DNA from 2 places in the Streptomyces sp. NPDC047000 genome. Region 1 is predicted to be linked to the other one. Evidence: riboswitches for the same ligand, from Rfam matches in the RefSeq annotation. Region 1 holds a riboswitch; the other holds the start of a gene.

Region 1 (4,823 bases):
TCCAGCAGGCGGCGCCGGGCCGCGTACTCGCCGCCGAGCGGCTGGACGAAACCGGCCAGCTGGGGCCAGTGCATGTTGAGCAGCGGGCGGGCCATCAGCTCGGTGACCCGGCCGCCCTGCCCGGTGGCGCCGCCGAGCGGCCGGTCGTACATGGCCTTGACCAGGTCGACCCCCGGGTCGGTGAGCAGCGGGCCGACGATGCCGGAGACGAAGTCGGAGGAGAACTCCTTCAGGTCGGCGTCGATGAAACAGACGATGTCCCCGCTCGTCACCAGGAGCGACCGCCACAGCACCTCGCCCTTGCCGGGCGCGGCGGGGATGCGCGGCAGGATGTGGTCGCGGTGGACGACCCGGGCGCCCGCCGCGGCGGCGACCTGGGAGGTGCGGTCGGTGGACCCGGAGTCGACGACGACGATCTCGTCGACCAGCGGGACCTGCTGCATCAGGTCGTGACGGATGATCGCGACGATGTCGCCGACCGTCTCCTCCTCGTTGAGGGCGGGCAGGACGACGGACACCGACTGACCCGTGCGCTGCTTCGCCGCCATGATCTGGTGGAGCGGGCGATCGGTCACGGACCAGGAGCGGTCGTTCAGCCAGCGCTCGGTTTCTTCCAGCACAGTCTGCGGCTCCTCACTGTTACGGCGTCACGGTCACACGTCGCCGTGTGATCCATCTCGCGGTTCGGACGACTATCTCAACTGTCCTGGCCGTCGGTTACAGTCTTGAACAACGCGGATGACCATCGCATGTCCGAGGTCTCCGGCGTTCACAACCGCATAGCGCTCATCCAGAGGGGCAGAGGGACACGGCCCGGTGAAGCCCCGGCAACCCCCCTACGACCGGTCTCGGGATCCAGGAAAGATCCATGACGAGGCTGCCGGCGAGGGAAGGTGCCAAATCCGTCTCACGGCGAAGTGCGCCGTGAGGAAGATGAGGAGAAAGGGCCTCGCCTCACATGGCTGCGCAGACAGTTGCTGGTACCACGGAATCCGGCGTCGACCTCGGCCCCGCCGCCGCCCTGAGCTGCCGCGAATGCGGTCACCGCGTCCCGCTCGGCCCGCTCTTCGCCTGCGAGGAGTGTTTCGGCCCGCTGGAGATCGCCTACGACTTCTCGTCCTACGACGCCGAGGAGCTCCGTAAGCGGATCGAGGCGGGACCCGCGAACATCTGGCGTTACGCGCCGCTGCTGCCCGTCCCCGCGGACGTCGCCGACAAGCCGAACATCAACCCCGGCTGGACGAAACTCGTCAAGGCCGACCGGCTCGCCCGGGAACTCGGTGTGACCGGCGGGCTGTACGTGAAGGACGACTCCGGCAACCCGACGCACTCCTTCAAGGACCGCGTCGTCGCCCAGGCGCTGGAGGCCGCCCGCGCCTTCGGCTTCACCACGCTCTCCTGCTCCTCCACCGGCAACCTGGCCGGCGCGGTGGGCGCGGCCGCGGCCCGCGCGGGACTGCGCTCGTGCGTGTTCATCCCGCACGACCTGGAGCAGGGCAAGGTCGTCATGGCCGCGGTCTACGGCGGCGACCTCGTCGGCATCGAGGGCACCTACGACGACGTGAACCGCTTCTGCTCCGAGCTGATCGGCGACCCGGCGGGCGAGAGCTGGGGCTTCGTCAACGTCAACCTGCGGCCGTACTACGCGGAGGGCTCCAAGACCCTCGCGTACGAGGTCTGCGAGCAGCTCGGCTGGCGGCTGCCCGACCAGATCGTGGTGCCGATCGCGTCCGGCTCGCAGCTCACCAAGGTCGACAAGGGCCTGCGGGAGCTGATCGAGCTGGGTCTGGTCGAGGACCGGCCGTACAAGATCTTCGGTGCGCAGGCCGAGGGCTGCTCGCCGGTGTCCACCGCGTTCAAGGCGGGGCACGACGTCGTACGGCCGCAGAAGCCGAACACCATCGCCAAGTCGCTGGCCATCGGCAACCCGGCCGACGGCCCCTACGTCCTCGACATCGCGCGCCGCACCGGCGGTGCCGTGGAGGACGTGACGGACGCCGAGGTCGTCGAGGCGATCAGGCTGCTGGCGCGTACCGAGGGGATCTTCGCCGAGACGGCGGGCGGGGTGACGGTGGGCGTGACGAAGAAGCTGATCGACGACGGCGTCCTCGACCCCGCGCTCACCACGGTCGTCCTCAACACGGGCGACGGCCTCAAGACCCTCGACGCGGTGGCCGGGACCGGCCTGACCGCCACCATCCGGCCCACCCTGGACTCCTTCCGAGAGGCGAACCTCGCATGAGCGTCACCGTCCGCATCCCCACCATCCTGCGCACCTACACCGGTGGCCGGGCCGAGGTGCCGGCCGAGGGCGCGACCCTCGCCGAGGTCATCACCGACCTGGAGAAGAACCACACCGGCATCGCCGCCCGCGTCCTGGACGACCAGGGCAAGCTGCGCCGGTTCGTGAACGTGTACGTCAACGACGACGACGTCCGTTTCGAGCAGGGCCTGGAGACCGTGACGCCGGACGGGGCGGGCGTGTCGATCATCCCCGCCGTCGCGGGCGGCTGAGCCCCCGGAGCGTCCCGCGCCGAGCCGTACGCGTTACCTACGGTAACGCCGCTCACGCACCGTTCACCCGATTGCCTCCTCCGTGAGAGAAACGGAGGAGGCAATTCAGTTGGGTTAGACGCGGTAGAGTTGGGGAACGCGCTCCTGATCTTCGGAGCGGAGGCCCTCGCGGCCCGCTGGGCGAACGGCAAGAAACAGCCAAAGTGTGCGAGCCTTTTAAGCCTTATGCGCCATTTATGGGGCCCGACTTGCCCTGAATTCGGGCGAATTCTCGGGAGATTCCCGACCGGTCATGCCCAGATTTCTCGTCCAGTTGACCTGTTGCACAGGGCAGTTGGGCAGATACATTCGGCCGCGGTCGACGCGTTCCGGCGCACGCCCCCAATCCATGGGGGGTGAGGTCTGACCCGGATCCGCGAGGTGTGGATCTGTGCAAGGGCCAGTAATAGGGGAGTTAGGCATGGCTCAGGGCACCGTCAAGTGGTTCAACGCGGAGAAGGGGTACGGCTTCATCGCGGTCGACGGTGGTGCGGACGTCTTCGTCCACTACAGCGCGATCCAGATGGACGGCTACCGCACCCTGGAAGAGGGTCAGCGCGTCGAGTTCGAGATCTCGCAGGGCCAGAAAGGCCCGCAGGCCGATATGGTCCGCCTCACCGCCTGAACGTCTTCCGCCTGTTTTTCTGCGAAGGGCCCGCACCCTCCTGGGTGCGGGCCCTTCGTGCCGCCGGGGGCACGGGCCGGTGCGGTCCGGGGCGCGGGTCGAGGGCTGTCCGGGGGTGGCCCGAGGGTTGTCCGGGGGTGGTCCGGGGCGGTTCGAGGGCGGACCGGAGATGGTCTGAGGATGGTCCGAGGACCGTCCCGGGGCGGCCCGCCGGGCGTTCGCCGGTGGCTGAGCCGCGACCGACCCTCCCCCAAGGCGCTTGCACTCGGCAGGGCCGAGTGCTAATCATTGGCGTTAGCACTCTGAAGGTGAGAGTGACAACGAAGGACCGGGTCGGTGAGGCCCGCAGGCCGCGTGGGGCAAGGAACCACAGGCCGGCGAGCCGTCCGTCGCGGGCGCGGGCGCGGTCCGAAGGAATCACCCCCAGTCCTGGAGGGACCACTTCACATGGCCAAGATCATCGCGTTCGACGAGGAGGCGCGGCGCGGCCTCGAGCGCGGCATGAACCAGCTCGCGGACGCCGTCAAGGTGACGCTCGGCCCCAAGGGCCGCAACGTCGTCCTCGAGAAGAAGTGGGGCGCCCCCACGATCACCAACGACGGTGTGTCCATCGCCAAGGAGATCGAGCTCGAGGACCCGTACGAGAAGATCGGCGCCGAGCTGGTCAAGGAAGTCGCCAAGAAGACGGACGACGTCGCCGGTGACGGTACGACCACGGCGACCGTGCTCGCCCAGGCCCTGGTCAAGGAGGGCCTGCGCAACGTAGCCGCCGGCGCCAACCCGATGGCCCTCAAGCGCGGTATCGAGAAGGCCGTCGAGGCCGTCTCCGCCGCCCTGCTGGAGCAGGCCAAGGACGTCGAGACCAAGGAGCAGATCGCCTCCACGGCCTCCATCTCCGCCGCCGACACCCAGATCGGCGAGCTGATCGCCGAGGCCATGGACAAGGTCGGCAAGGAAGGCGTCATCACCGTCGAGGAGTCGCAGACCTTCGGGCTCGAGCTCGAGCTCACCGAGGGCATGCGCTTCGACAAGGGCTACATCTCGGCGTACTTCGCCACCGACATGGAGCGTATGGAGGCCGTCCTCGACGACCCGTACATCCTGATCGCCAACTCCAAGATCTCCTCGGTCAAGGACCTGCTCCCGCTGCTGGAGAAGGTCATGCAGTCGGGCAAGCCGCTGCTGATCATCGCCGAGGACGTCGAGGGCGAGGCCCTGTCGACCCTGGTCGTCAACAAGATCCGCGGCACCTTCAAGTCCGTCGCGGTCAAGGCCCCCGGCTTCGGCGACCGCCGCAAGGCGATGCTGAACGACATCGCCATCCTCACCGGCGGCGAGGTCATCTCCGAGGAGGTCGGTCTCAAGCTCGAGAACACGACCCTCGACCTGCTCGGCAAGGCCCGCAAGGTCGTCATCACCAAGGACGAGACCACCATCGTCGACGGTGCCGGCTCCTCCGATCAGGTGCAGGGCCGCGTCAACCAGATCCGCGCCGAGATCGAGAACAGCGACTCGGACTACGACCGGGAGAAGCTCCAGGAGCGCCTGGCGAAGCTCGCCGGCGGTGTCGCGGTCATCAAGGCCGGTGCCGCCACCGAGGTGGAGCTCAAGGAGCGCAAGCACCGCATCGAGGACGCCGTCCGCA
Region 2 (4,823 bases), on a different contig from region 1:
GCCTGCCGCACCCGCAGCACCTCCGCGCGCGCCACCCGCGCGAACGCGGCGACGCCGGCGGTGCCGACCGCCACCGCCACCTTCACCGTGCCGTAGCCGAGCGCGGTGACCAGGGCGAGGGACATGAACAGCGCGGGGACGGACAGCAGTACGTCGACGAAGCGCATGATCACGTCGTCCACCCAGCGGCCCGCGAACCCGGCGACCACCCCCAGCAGGCCGCCGACCACGAACGCGACCAGCACGGCGATCAGCGTGGCCTTCAGGGACAGTTGGGCGCCGTGCACGACCCGGGAGAACACGTCGCGGCCCAGCTCGTCGGTGCCGAACCAGTGACTGCCGCTCGGTCCGCGGAAGTTCCGTGACGGGACGCCCTTCAGCGGGTCCTGCGAGGTGAACAGGTCCGGCCGGAACGAGGCCGACACCACCAGCACGAGGACGACCACCGACAGCAGCAGCCCCGGGCGGCGCATCACGAACCGCAGCAGCCGCCGTACGTCCACACGACGCCCGGGATCAGGCTCCGGTCCCGCCTCGACCGGGCGGGCCGGTCCCAGTGCCGCCTCGGCCGGGTCGTCGACAAGGCTCTGGCTCATACGAGTGCCGCCCTTCTGCCCGAGGCCACCACGATCCGCGGGTCCAGGAGTGGATACACGAGGTCGATGACCAGGTTCGTCGTCACGAAGATCAGCGCGCCGAACACCACCACCCCCTGCACCAGCGGGATGTCCTGGGCCGTGACCGCCGCCGCGGTCACCCGGCCGAGGCCGTCGCGGGAGAACACCGTCTCGACGACCACCGAACCGGCGATCAGCTGCCCCACCAGCAGGCCGACGACCGTCAGCGCCGGCAGGGACGCGTTGCGCAGGGCGTGCCGCAGATGCACCCGCCACCGTCCCGCGCCCTTGGCCCGGGCGGTCTCCACATACGCCTGGTCCAGCGCGGTGAGCAGGCTCTTGGCGAGCACCTGCGCGATCTGCGCGCCGGTCGGCACGGCCAGCGTCAGCGCCGGCAGTACCAGCCCCTTGAATCCGTCGTTGCCGAACGCGGGGAACCAGTGCAGCCGGAAGGAGAACATCTCGACCAGCAGCAGTCCCACCCAGAACGTCGGGACGGACACCCCCAGCGGCGGCAGTGACAGCAGCAGCTGCCGCAGCCAGCGCCGGGCGATGTATGTCGCCAGCACCGCCAGGCCGCCGCCGAGAAGCACCGCGAGCAACAGGGCCGCGCCGGTCAGCTGCAGCGTCTGCGGCAGCGCGTCGGCCAGCGTCGAGGTCACCGGCCGACCGGTGGACACCGAGTCGCCGAAGTCCCCGCGCACCGCCCGGCCGAGGTATTCGGCGTACTGCACCAGCACCGGCTTGTCGAAGCCGTACTCGTGCCGCAGGGCGGCGAGCTGCTCGGGATCGACCTGCCCCGAGTCCATTCCGGCACCGGCCATCGCCGTGACCGGGTCACCCGGCAGACAGTCCAGCACCAGGAACGAGACCGTGTACGCCGCCCACAGCACCCCGACCGCCTGCGCAAGCCGCTTGATCACATAGCGGCGCATGGGCTAGCCGATCCAGGTGTCGTGCAGCTGGAGCCGGCTGGAGGCGTCGAAGTCCAGGCCGTGCACCTTCTTCGACACGCCGAGCTGGGTCTGGAGCTCCACCACCGGCGCGTAGTAGGCGTTCCGCACGATCGACTCCTGAGCCCGGACCACCAGTTGCCCGCGCTTGGCCGCGTCGATGGTCGCGGCCTGCTCGGACAGCGCCGTGTCGAGGGAACTCGGAGGCAGGTGGTAGAAGTTGGCCAGCTTGGTGGAGAAGGAGCTGCGCAGGATGTCCGGGTCGGCGCGGGTGATGTTGCCCCACACCGCGTCGAAGTCACCCGACTGGAGGGTCGGGGCGAACTGCGTGACCTGGAGCTGCTTGAGGACCACGTCGACACCGACGGACTTGAGCTGCTGCTGGATCAGTTCCAGCGCGGGCTGGTTGGTGGCCGCGTTGGGGAACCACTTGACGGTCAGGCTGAGTTTCTTGCCGTCCTTGGCGCGGATGCCGTCGCTTCCGGTCTTCCAGCCGGCGCCGTCCAGCAGGGACTTGGTCTTGGCGGCGTCGAAGGCCAGACGGGAGGCGAGGTCGGTGTAGTCGGGTGTGGTGTGCGCGAGGACGCTGGTGGCCGGCTGGGTGCCGGTCGGGAACACGGTGTCGGCGATCTGCTGCCGGTCGATGGCGTACAGGATCGCCTGGCGCACCTTGGCGTCCTTGAGCAGCGGCCGTGAGTTGTTGAGGCCCAGACCGAACACGACGCCGGGGTTGGCCCGTCGCTGGAGGGTGACCTGGCCGCCCTTGAGGGCCGCCTCGTTGGCCTTGCCGACGCTGGAGACGGCGTCGACCTGGCCGGACTGCAGGCTGCCGGCCCGCACACCCGCCTCCGGCACGACCTTGAACACCAGCTTGTCCAGGTATGCCTCGCCCTTCTTGGACCACCGCGAGGAACCCCAGGCGTATCCGGTGCGCCTGGCGAGGGTGAGCGACTGGTTCTGAACGTACTGCTTCAGCACGAAGGGCCCGGATCCGATCACCCCGTCGCTGCACTTCTGCTGTGGGGTCTTCTTCACGCTGGCCGAGGACTCGATACCGAGCGAGTGCGTCGAAGTGGCTTGCAGGAACTGGGCGTTGGGTTGGCTGAAGGTCACCTTCACGGTGAGCGGGTCGACCACCGCGGTGCTCTTGACGCCGCTCAGATAGCCCTCGGCGAGAGTCCCCAGGGCGCCGAGCTTCGGCACCGCGTCGAAGTTGTCCTTGACCACCTGCGCGGTCAGCTTCGAGCCGTCGCTGAAGGTGACGCCCGAGCGCAGACGGAAGGTGAATGTGGTGGCGTCGGAGCTGACGTCCCAGCTCTTCGCCAGCCACGGCACGATCTTTCCGGTCCGGGGGTCCTGGTCCGTCAGGGAGTCCACGGTCTGGCGCACCGAGTAGACGGTCTCGTTGCTGGCGACCTGCTGCGGATCCACGCAGCCGGCGTCCGAGCCCACCGCGAAGGTCAGGGTGCCGCCGGACCGGGGTTGCCCGGCGCTGTTGCCGGAATCGCCGCCGCCTGAGCCGCAGGCGGTCAGCAGGACGCTGGTGGTCACAAGGGCGGTCAGTGCCGCCCACCAGGGGGTTCTGGCATCGGGAAATGCAGTCACGGAGGGCTTCTCCTGCTCGTGTCACCAGGCACGGGTGTGGTGTAGGGCATGGCCGTGCGTGGGCGTGCGGCCCCGGCCGGCGCGATGCCGGTGCCGGGGGAGCGCTGTGCAGACGGGGATCGAGGGGAAACGGGGATCAAAGACAGACGGAGATCAGGCGCAGGCGCAGGCGGGTGCGGCGACGGCAGGTGCCGAACCGAGGCCTGCGGCGGGAAGGGCCGTCAGGCCTGACAGAGACAGCTGGTCGAGCGCTTGAGGTCGATGTGGCGCCGACGCGAGAGGCGGGAGAACACGGTGGCGCCGGCGTAGCGGGCGCTGAGGTCACCACCGTGCCGCATGTCGGTCCTCCACATGTCCGGCCCCGGTTTCGAGGCCACGCGCTTGCGGGATCGTCGGTGATCCCGCCGGGCTTTCACCTGGAGCACCCCACCGCGTGGGAGGGTTGCCGGTCAGCGAGCCAGGGCTTGACGCTGACGCTCAATGCCGCTCGTGATCGTACGGAGCGGTTTTGTCATACGTCAATGGTGCACAAGGACGCCCTGTCAGGGGGCCGGGAGGGGAGTGCGTCCGGCTCAGGAGCCGCCGCGCTCGCGGGGGATCTGCTGGCCGGCCTCGATCGCCACCGGCAGCCGGTTCTCGGCCGGGGGCAGCGGGCAGGTGGCCAGGTCCGTGTAGGCGCACGGCAGGTTGGTGGCGCGGTTGAAGTCCAGGACGACCGTGCCGTCGGCGGCGGACGGATCGAGCGCCAGGGCCCGGTTGGCGGCGTAGGTGGTGACCCCGGAGGTCGCGTCGGTGAACAGCACCAACAGCCGGCCCGCACCGTGGCCGGGGAACGCGGTCAGCGACAGCGGGCGCCCGTCGAGCTCGAACTCGACCCTGCCCGGAGCGTCGTAGACATGCTCAAGGCCCTCGACCGCGGCGCCCACGGTGGTGGGTCGCGGTGTGTCGAAGGGGATGTACCGGCCGGTCACGGCCCAGCGCGGGTCGGGGGCGTAGGCGGGTGTTCCGGTGAAGGCCGTGCGCAGCGGTGCGTCCGGATGCCGGGGGCGCAGGATGTCCTGGCCTCCGCGCCGGGCGACCTCGATGACGGCGTCTCCCCAGACGGCGTCGACACCGCCGCGCTCGGGAAGCACGCCGAAGCGGTGCTCGCCGCGCACCGGCGTTCCGGCGACGACCAGTTCCTCGCCCTCGTCGAGGTCCACGACGACGCCTTCGGGGCCGGTGTGCCACGCGCCGGGCGCGTCCGGGAAGCGCTGGGGCCGGTCGTCGAGCCAGTGCAGACCGGTGATCGCCAGGAACCCGTGCGGGGCGGCGAGCCGGGCCGTCGAGCGCATCGTGCCGGACGAAGCGGGCGAACTTGTCGGCCAAGCCGGACGGAGTGCCGACGTGCCCGCGCTGCTGGCCGAGCGCGATGACGGGTCTCCCGCAGCGACCAGCCGTGCGCCTCCGCCTTCGCCCGCCCTTCGGCCACGACGGCGCGCCGGTCGGCGCTACGCCGCGCACCGAGGGAGCCGCCGTTCTCGCTGACGACCGGATCCTCCTCGGGCAGGGGACCGTCGGCGTCGCGGCCCGACAGGCCGATGCCCCACAGCAGTCCGGCGATCCCCAAGGCCGCGCCCGGGGTGACCAGGACGTACACCGCCCGGAA

The links. A riboswitch is a leader RNA that binds a small molecule or an ion and turns the genes downstream of it on or off. The one in region 1 is predicted to bind S-adenosylmethionine.
Region 2: linked by a shared signal. The riboswitch ahead of ABZ862_RS27650 (putative leader peptide) and the one ahead of thrC (threonine synthase) in region 1 are both predicted to bind S-adenosylmethionine.

What each region holds. Positions count from the first base shown of each region.
Region 1 is NZ_JBEYWE010000011.1:211,345-216,167, reverse strand. Features, by position in the region: gene ABZ862_RS19830 (glucosyl-3-phosphoglycerate synthase) at 1-620, opposite strand, end outside; SAM riboswitch class I at 784-940, shown strand; gene thrC (threonine synthase) at 959-2,242, shown strand; gene ABZ862_RS19820 (MoaD/ThiS family protein) at 2,239-2,514, shown strand; gene ABZ862_RS19815 (cold-shock protein) at 2,975-3,178, shown strand; gene groL (chaperonin GroEL) at 3,626-4,823, shown strand, end outside.
Region 2 is NZ_JBEYWE010000021.1:43,235-48,057, reverse strand. Features, by position in the region: gene ABZ862_RS27665 (ABC transporter permease) at 1-596, opposite strand, end outside; gene ABZ862_RS27660 (ABC transporter permease) at 593-1,552, opposite strand; gene ABZ862_RS27655 (ABC transporter substrate-binding protein) at 1,556-3,175, opposite strand; gene ABZ862_RS27650 (putative leader peptide) at 3,397-3,513, opposite strand; SAM riboswitch class IV at 3,548-3,660, opposite strand; gene ABZ862_RS27645 (DUF1684 domain-containing protein) at 3,748-4,509, opposite strand.